Regions from separate parts of the Streptomyces sp. NPDC007189 genome, predicted to be linked through region 3. Evidence: riboswitches for the same ligand, from Rfam matches in the RefSeq annotation. Region 3 holds a riboswitch; each other region holds the start of a gene.

Region 1 (4,203 bases), on a different contig from region 3:
CCTCCCGCACGACGGCACGCGCGCGTGCGACGCCGCCGACCTCGCCCTGACCGTCCTCGGCGGCGGCGAGTCCTCCCGCCTCTACAACCGGCTGGTCCGCCGCGACCGTACGGCCGTCACCGCCGGCTTCGGCCTGCTGCGCCTGGCCGGTGCGCCCTCCATGGGCTGGCTGGACGTGAAGACCTCCGGTGACGTCGAGGTGCCGGTCATCGAGGCCGCCATCGACGAGGAGCTGGCCCGGTTCGCCGAGGAGGGCCCCACGCCCGAGGAAATGGAGCGCGCCCAGGCCCAGTTGGAGCGCGAGTGGCTGGACCGGCTCGGCACGGTCGCCGGCCGCGCCGACGAACTGTGCCGCTTCGCCGTCCTGTTCGGCGACCCGCAGCTCGCCCTCACCGCCGTCAAGCGCGTCCTGGAGGTGACCCCCCAGGAGGTCCAGGAGATCGCCAAGGCCCGCCTGCGCCCGGACAACCGCGCCGTCCTGGTGTACGAGCCGAAGGCCCCGGAGGAGGTCCCGGACGCCGGCGTCCCCGAGGACCCGGAGCAGGAAGCGACCGTAGAGGCCGGTAACGAGAACGAGGAGACGGCCAAGTGACCGAGCTCGCCACCATGGAGTTCCACCCCCAGCCGCAGCCCGGCGAGGCCAGGCCGTGGGCGTTCCCGGCCCCCGAGCGCTCGGCTCTGGACAACGGCCTGACGGTGCTGCGCTGCCACCGACCCGGCCAGCAGGTCGTCGCCGTCGAGGTGCTGCTGGACGCGCCCCTGGACGCCGAGCCGGCCGGCCTGGACGGCGTCGCCACGATCATGGCGCGGGCCTTCTCCGAGGGCACCGACAAGCACTCCGCCGAGGAGTTCGCCGCCGAGCTGGAGCGCGCGGGCGCCACCCTGGACGCGCACGCCGACCACCCCGGCGTCCGGCTCAGCCTGGAGGTCCCGGCCTCCCGCCTGCCCAAGGGCCTCGGCCTGCTCGCCGACGCCCTGCGCGCGCCCGCCTTCGCCGAGAGCGAGGTCGAGCGGCTGGTCCGCAACCGCCTGGACGAGATCCCGCACGAGCTGGCCAACCCCTCCCGCCGGGCCGCCAAGGAGCTGTCCAAGGAGCTGTTCCCGGCGGCCTCGCGCATGTCGCGCCCCCGCCAGGGCACCGAGGAGACCGTCGAGAAGATCGACGCCGGCGCCGTACGCGCCTTCTACGACCGGCATGTACGCCCCGGCACGGCCACCGCGGTCGTGGTCGGCGACCTCACCGGCGTCGACCTGGACGCGCTGCTCGCCGACACCCTCGGCGCCTGGACCGGCACTCCGGGCGAGCCGCGGCCCGTGCCGCCGGTGACCGCCGACGACACCGGGCGCGTGGTCATCGTGGACCGGCCCGGCGCCGTCCAGACGCAGCTGCTCATCGGCCGGATCGGGCCCGACCGGCACGACCGGGTGTGGCCCGCCCAGGTGCTCGGCACGTACTGCCTCGGCGGGACCCTCACCTCCCGCCTGGACCGCGTCCTGCGCGAGGAGAAGGGCTACACCTACGGGGTGCGCGCCTTCGGCCAGGTCCTCCGGTCCGCGCCGGACGGCACGGGCGCGTCGATGCTCGCCATCAGCGGCTCCGTGGACACCCCCAACACCGGCCCGGCGCTGGACGACCTGTGGAAGGTGCTGCGCACCCTCGCGGCGCAGGGTCTGACGGACGCCGAGCGGGACGTGGCGGTGCAGAACCTGGTCGGGGTGGCGCCGCTGAAGTACGAGACCGCGGCGGCCGTCGCGAGCACGCTGGCCGACCAGGTCGAGCAGCACCTGCCCGACGACTTCCAGGCGACGCTGTATCAGCGGCTCGCGGCGACGGGCACGGTGGAGGCCACGGCCGCCGTCGTGAACGCCTTCCCGGTGGACCGCCTGGTGACCGTTCTGGTCGGTGACGCGTCGCAGATCAAGGCGCCGGTGGAGGCGCTCGGCATCGGCGAAGTGAGCGTCGTGGCGGCCGAGTAGCGGCCACGCGCGCGTGGGGCTCCGACGGCCTGTGGACCGTCGGAGCCCCACGCTGTTCCACTCGCTTCCTCAGATGCCCGATTTGGGGCGGAGGTTGCCTGTCTGCCCTGTGGGATGCGCTACAAAGACCCGGATCCGTTTGGGATTCGAAAGCGGGTTTTCGTAGCGTCGTCCGGGCTGTCCGCCGGCAGTGCGCCGCACCCGCGGCACCGGACAGCCATCGCCGAGTCCCCGTACGGCGCGAGCCAGGGGAGCCGGGGACCCACGTCCCTGGGGTGAATCGGGCGCCCGCGCGAGCCGCGAGGGAGCCCGTAGGAGACCTTCCTGCTCCGAACCCGTCAGCTAACCCGGTAGGCGAGAGGGAAGGAAAGGACCAGCCACTCCATGGCGTTCATGTGCGCCTCCGGGAAGCACCGCAAGCCCGGCCGGGTCAAGCGCACCACCGCTCAGGCGGCCGGCATCGCTGCCCTCACCACCACCGGTGTCATCGGCGCCCTCGCCGCCTCCCCGGCGCTCGCCGCCGAGAACACCGTGGAGCAGACCGGCCTCACCCCGGTCCTCGCCGTCAGCGACGACGTGGCCGAGCACATCGACGCGCAGGCCGCCGCGCAGAAGCGGGCCGCCGAGCAGAAGGCGGCCGAGGAGGCCGCGGCCAGGAAGGCCAAGCAGGAGCGCGAGGCCCGGGAGCGCGCGGCGCGCGAGGCCGAGCGCAAGCGCCTGCTGAACACCTTCGTCGCCCCGATCGCGGACTCCTACGTCTCCACCGGCTACAAGGCCAGCAGCTCCCTGTGGTCGTCCGGCTCGCACACCGGCATCGACTTCCACGCGGCAAGCGGCACGCCCGTCCACGCGGTCGGCGCCGGCACCGTCGTCTCCACCGGCTGGGGCGGCGCGTACGGCAACCAGATCGTGATCAGGATGGCCGACGGCATGTACACCCAGTACGGCCACCTGTCGTCCATCGGCGTCTCCGTGGGTCAGCGCGTGGTCCCCGGCCAGCAGATCGGCCTGTCCGGCGCGACCGGCAACACCACCGGCCCGCACCTGCACTTCGAGGCCCGTACGACCCCGGACTACGGCTCCGACGTCGACCCCGTCGCCTACCTCCGCAAGCACGGCGTGAACGTCTGACACCGCGACGCGCGACGGACGAGGCCCCGGCTCACCGAGCCGGGGCTTTCGCCGTTTTCCCACCGGCTCCGCCCGGTGGCGCTGACCAAAAAATATCCATTGCTTCCGGCCTGCCGTCGGAAATTCCGGCTCCTTGGAATAGAGTCACGGAACAGGCGTCCATCGTCGGCGTTTCACGGGGATTAAGGCGGAGGTCGGTCATGCGTATTCCGGCGCATTCGGTGTGCACGGCGATCCGGGACGACATCATCGCCGGCGTCCACGAGCGCGGCGGCCGCCTCACCGAGGAAGTCCTGGCCCGCCGCTACGGCGTCTCGCGCGTCCCCGTCCGGGAGGCCCTGCGCACCCTGGAGGCCGAGGGGTTCGTGGTGACGCGCCGGCACGCGGGCGCGTGCGTGGCCGAGCCGACCGAGCAGGAGGCCGCCGACCTGCTGGAGATGCGGACGCTCCTGGAGCCGCTCGGCGCCGGGCGGGCCGCCCAGCGGCGCACCGAGGCCCATCTGAAGGTGCTGCGCGGCCTGGTCAGACTGGGCCAGGAGCGGGCCAGGAGGGGCACCAGCGAGGATCTGCGCTCGCTGGGCGGCTGGTTCCACGAGACGCTCGCCCAGGCCTGCGGCAGCCCCTCGCTGACCGCGATGCTCACCCAGCTGCGGCACAAGATCGCCTGGATGTACGCCGTGGAGGCGCCGGCCAGCCCGGTGGACGCCTGGGCGGAGCACGGCGCCATCGTCGACGCGGTGGCGCGCGGCGACGGCGAACGCGCGCGGGCGCTCACGGCGCTGCACACCGAGCGCACGACGGCCGCGCACCGGCTGCGCATTCCCAGGGCCGCCGAGCGTGTGAGGACTTCGCAACACGCCGTAAACATCTCGGGTCTGCGGCATTAACACGGACGCCGTATACAAAGAAGAGGAATTCGGTGGCGGTGTATTTCCGCTGCCCGAATTCAAGTGTGAGCGCAATGAGCCCGGAAAAGGGCGGAGCCGCGCCGCCCCTGGAAAGGGCGACGCGGCTTCCGGTTATCGGCGCGCTGGTGTTCAGACCGTCTCGGGCAGTTCCTCGAGGCCCTCGGAGACCAGCTTGGCCAGGCGGTCC
Region 2 (4,203 bases), on a different contig from region 3:
CGCCGATCGAGCGTTGCCGGGGCTTGCGGTGCGCTGCCACCTGGACCGTCACGTCCTTCCATACGACTCGCAGGACCGAGGGGACCGTGTGTCCGGCGGCGGCCCGCACAGGGGGAGTGGGCCACCGCCGGACCCTTCTCGGCGGTGGTGGCCGACGGCCGCCCCTGGCCCGGGCGGCGGTGGGGAGTCGGTCACCTGGAGCAGGACGCTAGGCCTGTCTGTGACGAGCTGGTAACGCGGTGTACGGAACTGGTCCCGACGGATCGGGGAGCGACCGTATGTGACCGCATCGCCGTGCCGCGCCGGTCGCCTTCACGGAGCGTGGTGACCGAAGCGCGGAAAGCGGGACTGGCGGGAGGCGTGGGGTGCTATGGAGCGCATATATGCAAGATCGCCCATGCGGCGTACGGTCACTCGGGCCGGGGGCCGGTGACAGGACGCTGCGGGGCCCCTGGCTAGGCTCCGGCCCATGGACGCACTCATCCATCTCTTCGTCGGCCTGCACATCATCGGCATCGCCGCGCTGCTCGGCGGTTTCCTCACTCAGATGAAGGCGATGGGCCAGGGCACGGCCCGGTTTGTGCCCGGGATGCTGCACGGGGCGCTGACCATGCTGGTCACCGGCGTGGCGCTGGTCGGTCTCAACCAGGCCGACGACCACCACGTCAACACCATCAAGATCGGCGTCAAGCTGGCGTTGCTGATCGTGATCCTGGGACTGGTCTATGTGAAGCGCGACGAGGAGAAGCTCGACAAGGGGACCTTCGGGCTGGTCGGCACGCTGACCATGGCGAACATCTTCATCGCCGTCCTGTGGACCTGACGCTCACCCCGTCGCGGCAACCGCCCTGGCCAGGTCCCGCCACGCACCGCGTGTGCGTGAACACACCCGCCACGCACGCGTGGACGTCAAAACACCGGCCATCCCCGCGTGGGGATCGCGGCGAAAGCACCCACGCGCGCGCAGGGATCGGTCATGCCCGTCCGCGCGGGTGGGGATCAGGCCATGACCGCACGCGCGCACAGGGTGCGGAAAATGTCCCGTACGCGCGCGTGAGGTTCGGGAAGCGCCCGTACCCGCGCGCGGGGCGTGAACCCGGTCAGCCGGGGCGGACCACGCTGTGGATGATCGACTCGCCGCCGTAGTAGACGGACTCCTCGCGGACGTACGCGCCCGGCTTCGGGGCGTGGATCATCATGCCGTTGCCCATGTAGACGCCGACGTGGCTGATGTCGTCGTAGAAGAAGATCAGGTCGCCCGGCCGCGCGTCGGCCAGCGAGACCGTGGTGCCCGCGTCGACCTGGTCGTACGTGGTGCGCGGAAGCGTGACGCCGGCGGCCTTCCAGGCGGCCTGGGTGAGGCCCGAGCAGTCGTAGGAGTCCGGGCCGGTGGCGCCCCACACATAGGGCTTGCCGATCTGCGCACGGGCGAAGGCGAGCGCCTTCTCGGCCTTCGTGTCGTACGAGCTGGACACCGTGGACCCGGCCGAGCCGGAAGCGGACCCCGTGGACGCGGAAGCGGACCCCGTGGACGAGGACGCGGCGGCCTGCTGCCGTGCCGCCTGCTGCTTCGCCAGCTCCGCCGCCCTGTGCGCCGCCTCCTGCTGCTTCTGCCGTTCGATGGCGGCCAGCCGAGCCTTCTCCTGGGCGGTCAGCGTGGACAGCAGCTCGCGCGCGAAGGCCAGTTTTCGCTGCACGGTGGCCTTGGCGGTCCGCAGATCGTGCTGCGATGCGTCCAGCGTTCGCAGGCTCTCGGAGGCTTGGCGCCGGTCCTTCATGGTCGCGGCCTGCTCGCCGACGTAGGCGTCGACCGCGCGCTTCTCCCGGGAGGTCAGCCGGTTCATCAGCTGGCTCTGGTCGAAGTACTCCTGCGGGTCGTTCGCGAGCAGGAAGGTGGCGGTGCCGGGAGCGGCCGTGCCGGTGCGGTACTGGGCCGCGGCGAAGGAACCCAGCTCCTCGCGCGCCTTGTTGAGGCGCTCGGTGCGCCGGGCGAGCTCGTCGCGCAGGGCGTCGACACGTCCCCGCTGTCTGCCGGTGCGCTCCTTGGCCGCGTTGTACTTCTCGGTCGCCGACTCCGCCTGGCGGTAGAGGTCGTCGACCTTCTTCTCGACCTCCTCCAGGCTGGGCTTGGCGTGATCGGTTCTCGGAGCGGCCTCGGCGGTCTGCGAGAACACGGCCATGGAGGTGAGGGCTGCGGTGGCGAGGGCGGGGCTGCGGAGGCCCGCGCCAGAGGTCCCGCCGGGGCGCGGCTTGCGGTGCGACGCCAAGGGAGGCGACTCCTTCCAATGGGCCGCCTACCGGGTTAGCTGTCGGGTTCGGGCGGTGGTTCGGAAGGGTTGCCCTACGGCGTCGTCCCCTCGGGAGTCGGCCGATTCACCCCGGGATCGGTTGGGTCCCCGGCTCCGCGCGCCGAGGGGCGCGCCGGACTCGGCGGAGGCCGCGCACGCGGCCTGACGGCAACCTAGCCAACTCGTGTGACTAGTGTGAAGGTTGGTGCGTGATATGTCCGATACATTTTTGTGATCCGACGCCTGGATCACCGCCCCGTCAGCGGGTGATTCCGCAGCGTGAGGGTCATGCCGTGCCGCCTGTGACGGTCGTCTTTCCGGGACGGCGACCGGTTGTCGGTGGCGCGCCCTAGACTCGTAGAGCGATGAGCAGCCTCTTTGACGACAGCTTCCTGGCGGACCTCCAGGCCCCTCGCGGGCACGAGGAGGAGCCCCCGCCGCCGCCCGAGGACGATCACGCTCCGGAGCCGCTTCCGGACGATCTGTTCGGCGGGAAGTTCGACGCGCCGCCGGACCGGGACACCCACTACCGCGACGGCGCCCCACGCCCCGCCCTCGACTCGGCGGCCCTGCTGCAGGGGCTGAACGACAACCAGCGCGCCGCCGTCGTGCACGCCGGCTCCCCGCTGCTCATCGTCGCCGGCGCCGGCTCCGGCAAGACCCGCGTCCTGACCCACCGCATCGCCTACCTGCTCGCCGAGCGGCACGTGCATCCGGGTCAGATCCTCGCGATCACCTTCACCAACAAGGCCGCGGGCGAGATGAAGGAGCGCGTCGAGCAGCTCGTCGGCCCGCGCGCGAACGCGATGTGGGTGATGACCTTCCACAGCGCGTGCGTGCGCATCCTGCGCCGCGAGAGCAAGAAGCTCGGCTTCACCTCCAGCTTCTCCATCTACGACGCCGCCGACAGCAAGCGCCTGATGGCCCTGGTCTGCCGCGACCTGGACCTCGACCCCAAGCGCTTCCCGCCGAAGTCGTTCAGCGCGAAGATCAGCAACCTGAAGAACGAGCTGATCGACGAGGAGGACTTCGCCGCCCAGGCCACCGACGGCTTCGAGAAGACCCTCGCCCAGGCCTACGCGCTCTACCAGTCGCGGCTGCGCGAGGCCAACGCGCTCGACTTCGACGACCTGATCATGACGACGGTCAACCTGCTGCGCGCCTTTCCGGACGTCGCCGAGCACTACCGCCGCCGCTTCCGGCACGTCCTGGTCGACGAGTACCAGGACACCAACCACGCCCAGTACGCGCTCGTCCGCGAGCTGGTGGGTACGGGCGAACACGACGAGGACACCCCGCCCGGCGAGCATGACCTCCCGCCCGCCGAGCTGTGCGTCGTCGGTGACGCGGACCAGTCGATCTACGCCTTCCGCGGCGCGACGATCCGCAACATCCTCCAGTTCGAGGAGGACTACCCGAACGCGACGACGATCCTGCTGGAGCAGAACTACCGCTCCACGCAGACCATCCTGTCCGCCGCCAACGCGGTCATCGAGCGCAACGAGTCCCGCCGCCCGAAGAACCTGTGGACCAACGCCGGCCAGGGCGCCCGCATCACCGGCTACGTCGCCGACAACGAGCACGACGAGGCGCAGTTCGTCGCCGACGAGATAGACCGCCTGGTCGACGCGGGCGAGGCCAAGTCGGGCGACGTGGCCGTGTTCTACCGGACCAACGCCCAGTCCCGTGTCTTCGAAGAGGTCTTCATCCGCGTCGGCCTGCCCTACAAGGTCGTCGGCGGCGTCCGCTTCTACGAGCGCAAGGAGGTCCGCGACGTCCTCGCCTACCTGCGCGTCCTCGCCAACCCCGAGGACTCGGTGCCGCTGCGCCGGATCCTGAACGTGCCCAAGCGGGGCATCGGCGAGCGCGCCGAGGCGATGATCGACGCCCTCGCCCAGCGCGAGAAGATCAGCTT
Region 3 (4,203 bases):
GCTGTCCGCCGCCGTCTCCCTCGACGGCTACCTGGACGACACCGGCCCCGACCGGCTGCTGCTGTCCAGTCCGGCCGACTTCGACCGGGTCGACGCGGTACGGGCCTGTGTCGACGCCATCCTCGTCGGCGCCGGCACGATCCGCGCCGACAATCCGCGGCTGCTGGTCAACTCCGCCGAGCGGCGCGCGGCCCGGGTCCGGGCGGGCCGGCCGGAGTACCCGCTGAAGGCGACCGTCACCGCCACCGGCGACCTCGATCCCGGCGCGCGGTTCTGGCACACCGGCGGCGACAAGCTCGTCTACACCACCGACGAGGGGGCGCAGCGGGCCGTCGGCCGGGTCGGCGACGTCGCCGACGTCGTCCCGCTCGGCCCCGCCCTCGACTGGCGGGCCCTGCTGTCCCACCTGCACGACGTGCGCGGGGTGCGGCGGCTGATGGTCGAGGGCGGCGGCACGGTCCACACCCAGCTGCTGCGGCAGGGACTCGCCGACGAGCTGCAGCTGGTCCTCGCGCCGCTGTTCGTCGGCGACCCGGCCGCGCCCCGCCTGTTCGGGCCCGGCGGCTACCAGGCCGGCCGGCTGCGGCTCACCGAGACCCGCCGTATCGAGGACGTGGTCCTCATGCGCTACGAGCCCACGGCCCCCGGCAGCGGGCCGCTGCCCGCCGCCGCCGACCGGCACTGGCTGCGCACCGCCTGCGAGCTGGCCGCGCTGTGCCCGCCGTCGAAGACGGCGTTCAGCGTCGGCGCGGTGGTGGTCGCCGCCGACGGCACGGAGCTGGCCCGCGGCCATTCGCGGGAGGGCGGGGACGCGGTGGTCCACGCGGAGGAGGCCGCGCTGGCCAAGGTGGATCCGGCCGACCCGCGGCTGGCCGGCGCCACCGTCTACAGCAGCCTGGAGCCCTGCGCCCGGCGCGCCTCACGGCCCGCGCCCTGCGCCGAGCTGATCCTTCGCGCGGGGGTACGGCGGGTGGTCACGGCGTGGCAGGAGCCGGACACGTTCGTGCCGGGGGCCGACGGGACCGGGGTCCTGGCCGGCGGGGGCGCGCAGGTGGTCGTCCTGCCGGAACTGGAGGACCTCGCCAAGGCGCCGAACGCCCACCTGCTGGGGTGAACACTGCGGGCCCGGAGACACCGGGGGCCGAAAAACACTCAGGGCCCGGAAACCAGCTGGTTTCCGGGCCCTGAGCCTTCAGTAGCGGGGACAGGATTTGAACCTGCGACCTCTGGGTTATGAGCCCAGCGAGCTACCGAGCTGCTCCACCCCGCGTCGTTGTGACTCCAGCATACACCAGTCGGAGGGCCGCTCGACGACGCCCCTGGCGGCCCCCTCACCGAGCGTGACCGGGCGACCGCCGTCCGCATAACATCTGAGACACCATCAAAAACGCCGACGCTGCTGTACGCCGGTCAACTCGCCCCTTTTGCCGCACTCCTGGCCGGTAAGTCCGCGGCCGGAAACCTTAATGATCAAGCCGAACGGCTTGGAAAGTGACTGCCAGGTCTATTAACGTTCGATAACGCAGCGCGGTCGTCCCAGCCGTCACAAGAGGCGGCTCCGTGCGCACGCGCCGAATCCCGCGAGGGAACCGGGGAACCACCACCTTGGGGTGAATCACGCGGATGCCGTCGTGGACTCGCAGAGTCCACGTCCGGTATACGCGCGTAGGAGACCTTCCTGCTCCGAACCCGTCAGCTAACCCGGTAGGCGGAGGAAGGAAAGGAGCACGCCCGAGTGGCGTCCAACCCGCCCGCCCCAGAAGCCCCCTTCATGCCCCCGCAGGCCGAGCCGGAGACCTTCGGCTACGGCGCCTACCGCGCCGAGGAGGGCCCCTGGGAGGAGTGGAACCCCACCGAGGACTCCGTCTCCCCGGTCCGCGGCCGGCACCGGGTCGCCAAGCAGCGCGGCGGCTTCGCGCGCAGCTCCACCGTCCTCGGCGTCGGCGTGATGGCCGCGGTCGGCGCGGGCGGCATGGCCAGCGCCAACACCGGCAAGCCGCCGGTCTCCATCTCCCTGCCGGACCTGGACTCCGTCGAGCACATCTTCGACGGTTCCTCCCCCGCGCCCGAGGCCACCGCCACCGGGCTCAGCAAGGTCGGCACCACCACCGACAGCGCCGACAGCGGCAACGCGGGGGAGGCGCTGCGCAACCGGATCATGGCCCAGGCCGAGCAGCAGCGGGGCCAGGCCGACAGCAAGGCCACCGCCGCCGTGCTCGCCGCCGCCGAGAAGCAGACCGCCGACGCGGCCGCCAAGGCGGAGAAGGAGGCCGCCGCCAAGGCCACCGCCGCCAAGGAGAAGGCGGAGGCCGACGCCAAGAAGGCCGCCGAGGCCAAGCGGCTGGCCGAGCTGGCCAAGGAGTACACGCTGCCGGTCGTGTCCTACACGATCACCGGCACCTTCGGGCAGCCCGGCGCGATGTGGTCGTCCGGCTACCACACCGGTCTCGACTTCGCCGCCCCCACCGGCACCCTCATCAAGGCCGTCCACAGCGGCACGGTCACCGAGGCCGGCTGGGCCGGCGCCTACGGCTACCGCACCATCATCACGCTGGACGACGGCACCGAGCTGTGGTTCTGCCACCAGTCCTCGATCAACGTCTCCGTCGGCCAGAAGGTCTCCACCGGCCAGGTCATCGGCCGCGTCGGCGCCACCGGCAACGTCACCGGCCCGCACCTGCACCTGGAGGTCCACCCGAACGGGCAGGCCTCCGCCGTCGACCCGGCGCCGTGGCTGCGCGGCAAGGGCCTCAACCCCTGAGCCGCACCGCTCTTTTCGCGGGATTCCCACGCCGGTGGTGGAATGCGATCATCCACCGCCGGCGTTGACTTGTGGCATGACTTCTCTGCGCACACTCGGTTCCTCCGGCCTCGAGGTCTTCCCGCTCTGCCTGGGCGGCAACGTCTTCGGCTGGACCGCGGACGAGGAGACCTCCTTCGCCGTCCTCGACGCCTACGCGGAGGCCGGCGGCAACTTCGTCGACACCGCCGACTCCTACTCGGCCTGGATCGAGGGCCACAAGGGCGGCGAGTCCGAGACGGTCCTCGGCAGGTGGATCAAGTCCCGCGGCAACCGCGACCGCGTCGTCGTCGCCACCAAGGTCAGCCAGCACCCCGAGTACCAGGGGCTGTCCGCCGCCAACATCAAGGCCGCCGCCGACGCCTCCCTGCGCCGCCTGGACACCGACTACATCGACCTCTACTACACCCACTTCGACAAGCCCGAGATCCCCGTCGAGGAGATCATCGGCGCGCTGGACGAGCTGGTCCGGGCGGGCAAGGTCCGGCACATCGCCGCCTCCAACATCAGCCCCGAGCGCCTGAAGGCCTCGCTGGACTTCTCCGACCGCGAGGGCCTGGCCCGCTACGTCGCCCTCCAGCCCCACTACAACCTGGTCTCCCGCGACACCTACGAGGGCCCGCTGCGGGACCTGGTCGCCGCGGAGGGCCTGGCCGCGGTGCCGTACTTCTCCCTCGCCGCGGGCTTCCTGACCGGCAAGTACCGCCCCGGCACCAAGGTCGACAGCGCCCGCGCGGGCCGGGCCCAGGAGTACGCCGACTCCGAGCGCGGCCAGAAGGTCCTGGCGGCCCTGGACGAGATCGCCGCCGCCCACGACGCCCCCGTCGCCACGGTCGCCCTCGCCTGGCTCGCCGCCCAGCCCACCATCACCGCCCCGATCGCCTCGGCCCGCACGGTGGAACAGCTCCCGGCCCTGCTCGGCGTGGTCGACCTGAAGCTGACGGAGAAGGAACTGACCCAGCTGACGGAGGCGTCGGCTTGATCTCCCGCCGCGGCTGATCTTTTTCCGCCGTAACCGGAGCTCGTTACGTCCGATACGGGTTGTAGGCGGAGTAGGGCGCCGCCGGATAGCCGTACGCCGGCCAGTAGGGCGTGGGCGCCGGCGGCGTGTACACCGGCCGTGGCTGCGGTGCCACGCGGGCCGCGTACTCCAGCGCCGGCCGCGCGACATCCCGCCGCTTCCACAGCTCGTCCAGCAGCTCCCGCTCCCGTACGACGAAGTCGGCCCCGGCCTTCCCGCGGCGCCCCCGGTGTCGCAGGAAGGCGAGCGAGGTGGCGTACGCCTCGTACTGGGCCACGGCCCGCGCCGCCGGCCGGCCGCCGTGGTGCCGGGCGTAGTCCCGGGCCGTGCGCCGCGCCCGCATCGACCCGAGCGCGAACGGCTCGGCCGGTCCCAGCCACCC
Region 4 (4,203 bases), on a different contig from region 3:
GACGCGCAGGGTGTGCGTGCCGGAGACCAGCTCGGTGAGCTTGGACTGCGGGTCGGCGGAGGAGCCGTCCCCGGAGCCCTTTGCGGCGCCGGAGGCCAGGCTGTTCTCCAGGCCACCGAGGTCGGGCAGGCCGAGGTCGGTGTCGATCCGCACGGTCCCGGACATCTGCTGCACGTCCGATTTGGCGATCTTCTCGATGAGCTGCTGTGCGGTGATCTTGGGCAGGTCGGGGTCACCGGAGGCGGCGAGCGCCGGGACCAGACCGATCGTGGCCGCAGCCACGCCCACCACCGCGACCGGGACCGCGTAGCGGGCGGCCTTGCGGCGGCCGGCGTGCGCTTCCTCGTCCCGCGTGGCGTCCACTCGTGCGGCGTCCACTGCGTCGTCGGATTCGTACGGTGCCATGTCTGCCTTACCTCCGTCGTCGGCGGCGGCTGTTCTCACGCTGGTCCACCCGAGCCGCCATTCTCACCCGAATCGGTGAGGAGTGGTGATTTCCGTGGTTTCCATCTCACCAAATCGGCCTTGAGGAAGCGTCAGACCTCGGAGCCAACTCCGCGTACTCCTGCGGTATGACGCGCAGGGCACCCGGCTCCGCCGACCCGTAGGGGTCTCATCAGAACGGAGGGGGCCGTACGGGGCGGGGAGGGTCGCGCGGGCACGAGCGCGATGGCGTACGGGCACGCGCGCGTGGCCGTACGAGTGGTGGGCCGTCGGAGGCCGCCGTGGCGCGGCCGCCGGAGACGTGTGGGGCAGGGCCGGGTCAGCCGGCGCGGTGGACGACCGCGTCGCACAGCTCCAGCAGCGCCGCCTTGGCGTCGCACTCCCGCAGCGGGGCGAGCGCGGCGCGGGCCTCCTCCGCGTACCGGACGGTGTCCCGGCGGGCCTGCTCCAGCGCGGGGTGGGCGCGCAGCGCGGCCAGCGCCTCGGCGTGCCGGGCGTCGTCGCTGAGGTCGGAGTCCAGCAGCTCGCACAGGGCGACGTCTTCGGGCAGCCGCAGGCGGGCGGTGCGCTCGCGCAGCCGGAGCACGGGCAGCGTGGGGATGCCCTCGCGCAGGTCGGTGCCCGGGGTCTTGCCGGACTCGTGGGAGTCGGAGGCGATGTCCAGGACGTCGTCGGCGAGCTGGAAGGCGACCCCGAGCCGCTCGCCGTACTGGGTGAGCACGTCGACGACCGTCTCGTCGGCACCCGACATCATCGCCCCGAACCGGCAGGACACGGCCACCAGCGAGCCCGTCTTGCCGGCGAGCACGTCCAGGTAGTGCTCGACCGGGTCGCGGCCGTCCGAGGGGCCGGCGGTCTCCAGGATCTGGCCGGTGACCAGCCGTTCGAACGCGAGGGCCTGCACCCGGACCGCCTCGGGGCCGAGGTCGGCGAGGATCTGGGAGGCGCGGGCGAAGAGGAAGTCACCGGTGAGGACCGCGACGGAGTTGCCCCAGCGGGTGTTGGCGCTGTCCACACCGCGCCGCACGGCCGCCTCGTCCATGACGTCGTCGTGGTACAGCGTGGCCAGGTGGGTCAGCTCCACGACCACGGCCGACGGCACGACGCCCGGCGCGTAGGGGTCGCCGAACTGGGCCGCGAGCATCACGAGCAGCGGCCGGAACCGCTTCCCGCCGGCCCGTACGAGATGCTGCGCTGCCTCCGTGATGAACGGGACCTCGCTCTTGGTGGCCTCGAGCAAGCCTTCCTCGACAGCCGTCAATCCGGCCTGGACATCGGCTTCCAGAGCCTGGTCCCGCACGCTCAGCCCGAACGGCCCGACGACGGTCACGAGGGGTCTCCTGTCTGCTGGTGTCTGCTGGCGATTACACGGTTTGTCGATAGGTCGCTGCCATCACTCAAGTCAGCGTATCCGGTCCCTGTTCGATCACCGATAGCGCCCACCGGTCCAGCCCGGGTGCTATCAGATCATGACCGGTATGTTTTCGATCAAGTGGTAAAAACGGACATTCATCGACTTAACAGGAACCCACCCGCTTTGTCGCGAACGACAGGCGGGCGGAGTAACCCCGCACACCCTCCCCGCGCCACCGCGATCACCTACGACACCGACAGACACCGCGATCAGCACGACAACGACGGGCACCATGCCACGGGTTCCACCACTCAGCCGATCCGCGCAAATACCCCATATCGGATTTGGCATACTTTGTTATTTCGTGAGTTGGGTCACGCGCGGTCTCGCACGCGGGAACCCGCCACGCCTCTCTCCCTCCTTGCCCGACCGGCGAGTTGAGGCTTGGCAACCGCAAAGGATCAAGTACCACATATGGCATCGGCCAAGGTCAAATGGGGCGTTGTGTGACGCAGACACTTGTTCCCGGCGTGTGCTCTCGCATACCTTCCCGGCCGTCGGGCGGACGCCGAATCCTGCCGCCGCCCGCTCACCCATCCACGGACCATTCGTACGGCAGGAGCGGGGGACCCAGGTAAGTCGCCGGACCGGTCGGCACCGCACCGCACCGGTACGGCTAGGGGTGAAGCCGTGTCTCTTCCGGGCACGGCCGGGCACCTCCCCGCCCGAACCCGACAGCTCACCTCGCAGGCGTAGGAGAGGAACGTCCCCATGCCTGCAGCCGCTCGGCACCGCCGACCCCGCAACAGCCGCCTCGCCCGCGTCCTCGCCGCCACCTGCGCCGGCGCCGCCGTACTCGCCCTGCCGCTCATCGGCGCCACCAGCGCCTCCGCGGCCACCACGAGCAGCACCACGACCCCCACCACCCCCGCGGGGCACCCGGGCAACGTGGACGGCTGGATCCGCCAGTCGCTCGCGATCATGTCCCAGAAGGGCATCCCCGGCACCTACAACGGCATTTACCGCAACATCATGCGGGAGTCCTCCGGCAACCCGAACGCCGTCAACCTGTGGGACTCCAACGCCGCCGCCGGCATCCCGTCCAAGGGACTGCTCCAGGTGATCGACCCCACGTTCAACGCGTACCACGTGGCCGGCACCTCCTTCAGCCCGTACGACCCGGTCGCCAACATCACCGCGGCCTGCAACTACGCCGCCGCGCGCTACGGGTCGATCGACAACGTCCACAGCGCCTACTGACGCCCCCCAGACAGTCCACAGCCCACTCCCTGAGGCTCCCTGTGGCCACAGACCGCTCCCTGAGGGCCCCCTGTGGCCACAGCCCACTCCGTGAGAGCCCCCTGCGGCCACGGACCACTCCCTTAGGACCCCCTGCGATCCACGGACCGCTCCTGAAGGACCCCTGCGGCGCATAAAACCGCTCCCTGAGGGCCGCCGCGCCCCCACGGGACGCCCCCTGAACGGTCCCGCGACCCGGCCGCTGCCGACGCCGCGGGCCGCCCCGACCCCGGCCGCCCGGCACGTTCCCCGCACCTGACGAGCGGGGGCGTACCGGGCGGCCGGTCGGCATCCGGCGCACACGCGCGCGTGCCGCACCCGGCCGGTGCCGGCCTCCTCCAGGCGGCCGCGCACCGATGTGCCGGTCAGTCGGTCCGGTGCGCGAGGGTCAGTGGACCGGAAACAGTCGTTCGAGGGCGACGGCGACGCCGTCGTCCTCGTTCGACAGGGTGATCTCGTCGGCCACCGCCCTGAGTTCGGGATGCGCGTTGGCCATGGCGATCCCGCGCCCCGCCCAGTCGAACATCGGGATGTCGTTGGGCATGTCGCCGAACGCCAGCGCCTCCCGCGCCGCGATCCCGAGCCGCTCGGCGGCCAGCGCGAGACCGGTCGCCTTGGTCACCCCGGACGGCTGCAGTTCCACGGTCCCCGGCCCGGACATGGTGACCGTGGCCAGCGAGCCCACCACCGCGCGCGCCACGGCCGCCAACTCGTCGTCCGACAGGGCGGCGTGGCGCAGCAGTACCTTGCTGATCGGCGCGCACCACAGGTCGTCGCGCCGGCCGACCCGCACCGCCGGCAGGGTCGGGTGCGGCATCCGGTACCCGGGCTCGATGAGCGTGAGACCCTCCACGCCGTCCTGGTCGACGGCGGCGTAGACCTGCCCCACCTCGGCCTCGATCTTGCCGAGCGCCGTCTCGGCCAGCTCCCGGTCCAGCCGGACCGACCACAGCAGCCGGCCGGTCCCGGCGTCGTAGACCTGTGCGCCCTGTCCGCACACCGCGAGCCCCGTGCAGCCGAGGCGCGCGAGCAGGGGCCGTGCCCGCGGGGCCGGGCGGCCCGTCACCACCAGGTGCCGGGCGCCGGCCCGCGCCACCCGCGCGAGC

What was found. Region 3 has a riboswitch for cyclic di-AMP ahead of AB0950_RS17820 (M23 family metallopeptidase). Riboswitches for the same ligand answer to the same signal wherever they lie in the genome.
Region 1: linked by a shared signal. The riboswitch ahead of AB0950_RS12535 (M23 family metallopeptidase) and the one ahead of AB0950_RS17820 (M23 family metallopeptidase) in region 3 are both predicted to bind cyclic di-AMP.
Region 2: linked by a shared signal. The riboswitch ahead of AB0950_RS02375 (NlpC/P60 family protein) and the one ahead of AB0950_RS17820 (M23 family metallopeptidase) in region 3 are both predicted to bind cyclic di-AMP.
Region 4: linked by a shared signal. The riboswitch ahead of AB0950_RS34000 (transglycosylase SLT domain-containing protein) and the one ahead of AB0950_RS17820 (M23 family metallopeptidase) in region 3 are both predicted to bind cyclic di-AMP.

What each region holds. Positions count from the first base shown of each region.
Region 1 covers NZ_JBEYEY010000005.1:117,722-121,924, forward strand. The annotation lists gene AB0950_RS12525 (pitrilysin family protein) at 1-592, shown strand, start outside; gene AB0950_RS12530 (pitrilysin family protein) at 589-1,977, shown strand; cyclic di-AMP (ydaO/yuaA leader) riboswitch at 2,189-2,349, shown strand; gene AB0950_RS12535 (M23 family metallopeptidase) at 2,362-3,108, shown strand; gene AB0950_RS12540 (GntR family transcriptional regulator) at 3,309-3,995, shown strand; gene AB0950_RS12545 (HPr family phosphocarrier protein) at 4,146-4,203, opposite strand, start outside.
Region 2 covers NZ_JBEYEY010000001.1:518,140-522,342, reverse strand. The annotation lists gene AB0950_RS02385 (NlpC/P60 family protein) at 1-40, opposite strand, end outside; gene AB0950_RS02380 (hypothetical protein) at 470-823, shown strand; gene AB0950_RS02375 (NlpC/P60 family protein) at 1,101-2,267, opposite strand; cyclic di-AMP (ydaO/yuaA leader) riboswitch at 2,275-2,443, opposite strand; gene pcrA (DNA helicase PcrA) at 2,654-4,203, shown strand, end outside.
Region 3 covers NZ_JBEYEY010000007.1:357,546-361,748, forward strand. The annotation lists gene AB0950_RS17810 (dihydrofolate reductase family protein) at 1-1,114, shown strand, start outside; tRNA gene AB0950_RS17815 (tRNA-Met) at 1,197-1,270, opposite strand; cyclic di-AMP (ydaO/yuaA leader) riboswitch at 1,560-1,728, shown strand; gene AB0950_RS17820 (M23 family metallopeptidase) at 1,736-2,761, shown strand; gene AB0950_RS17825 (aldo/keto reductase) at 2,838-3,782, shown strand; gene AB0950_RS17830 (PrsW family intramembrane metalloprotease) at 3,826-4,203, opposite strand, start outside.
Region 4 covers NZ_JBEYEY010000021.1:145,782-149,984, reverse strand. The annotation lists gene AB0950_RS34010 (sigma-E factor regulatory protein RseB domain-containing protein) at 1-405, opposite strand, end outside; gene AB0950_RS34005 (polyprenyl synthetase family protein) at 764-1,774, opposite strand; cyclic di-AMP (ydaO/yuaA leader) riboswitch at 2,355-2,566, shown strand; gene AB0950_RS34000 (transglycosylase SLT domain-containing protein) at 2,570-3,058, shown strand; gene AB0950_RS33995 (HAD family hydrolase) at 3,486-4,203, opposite strand, start outside.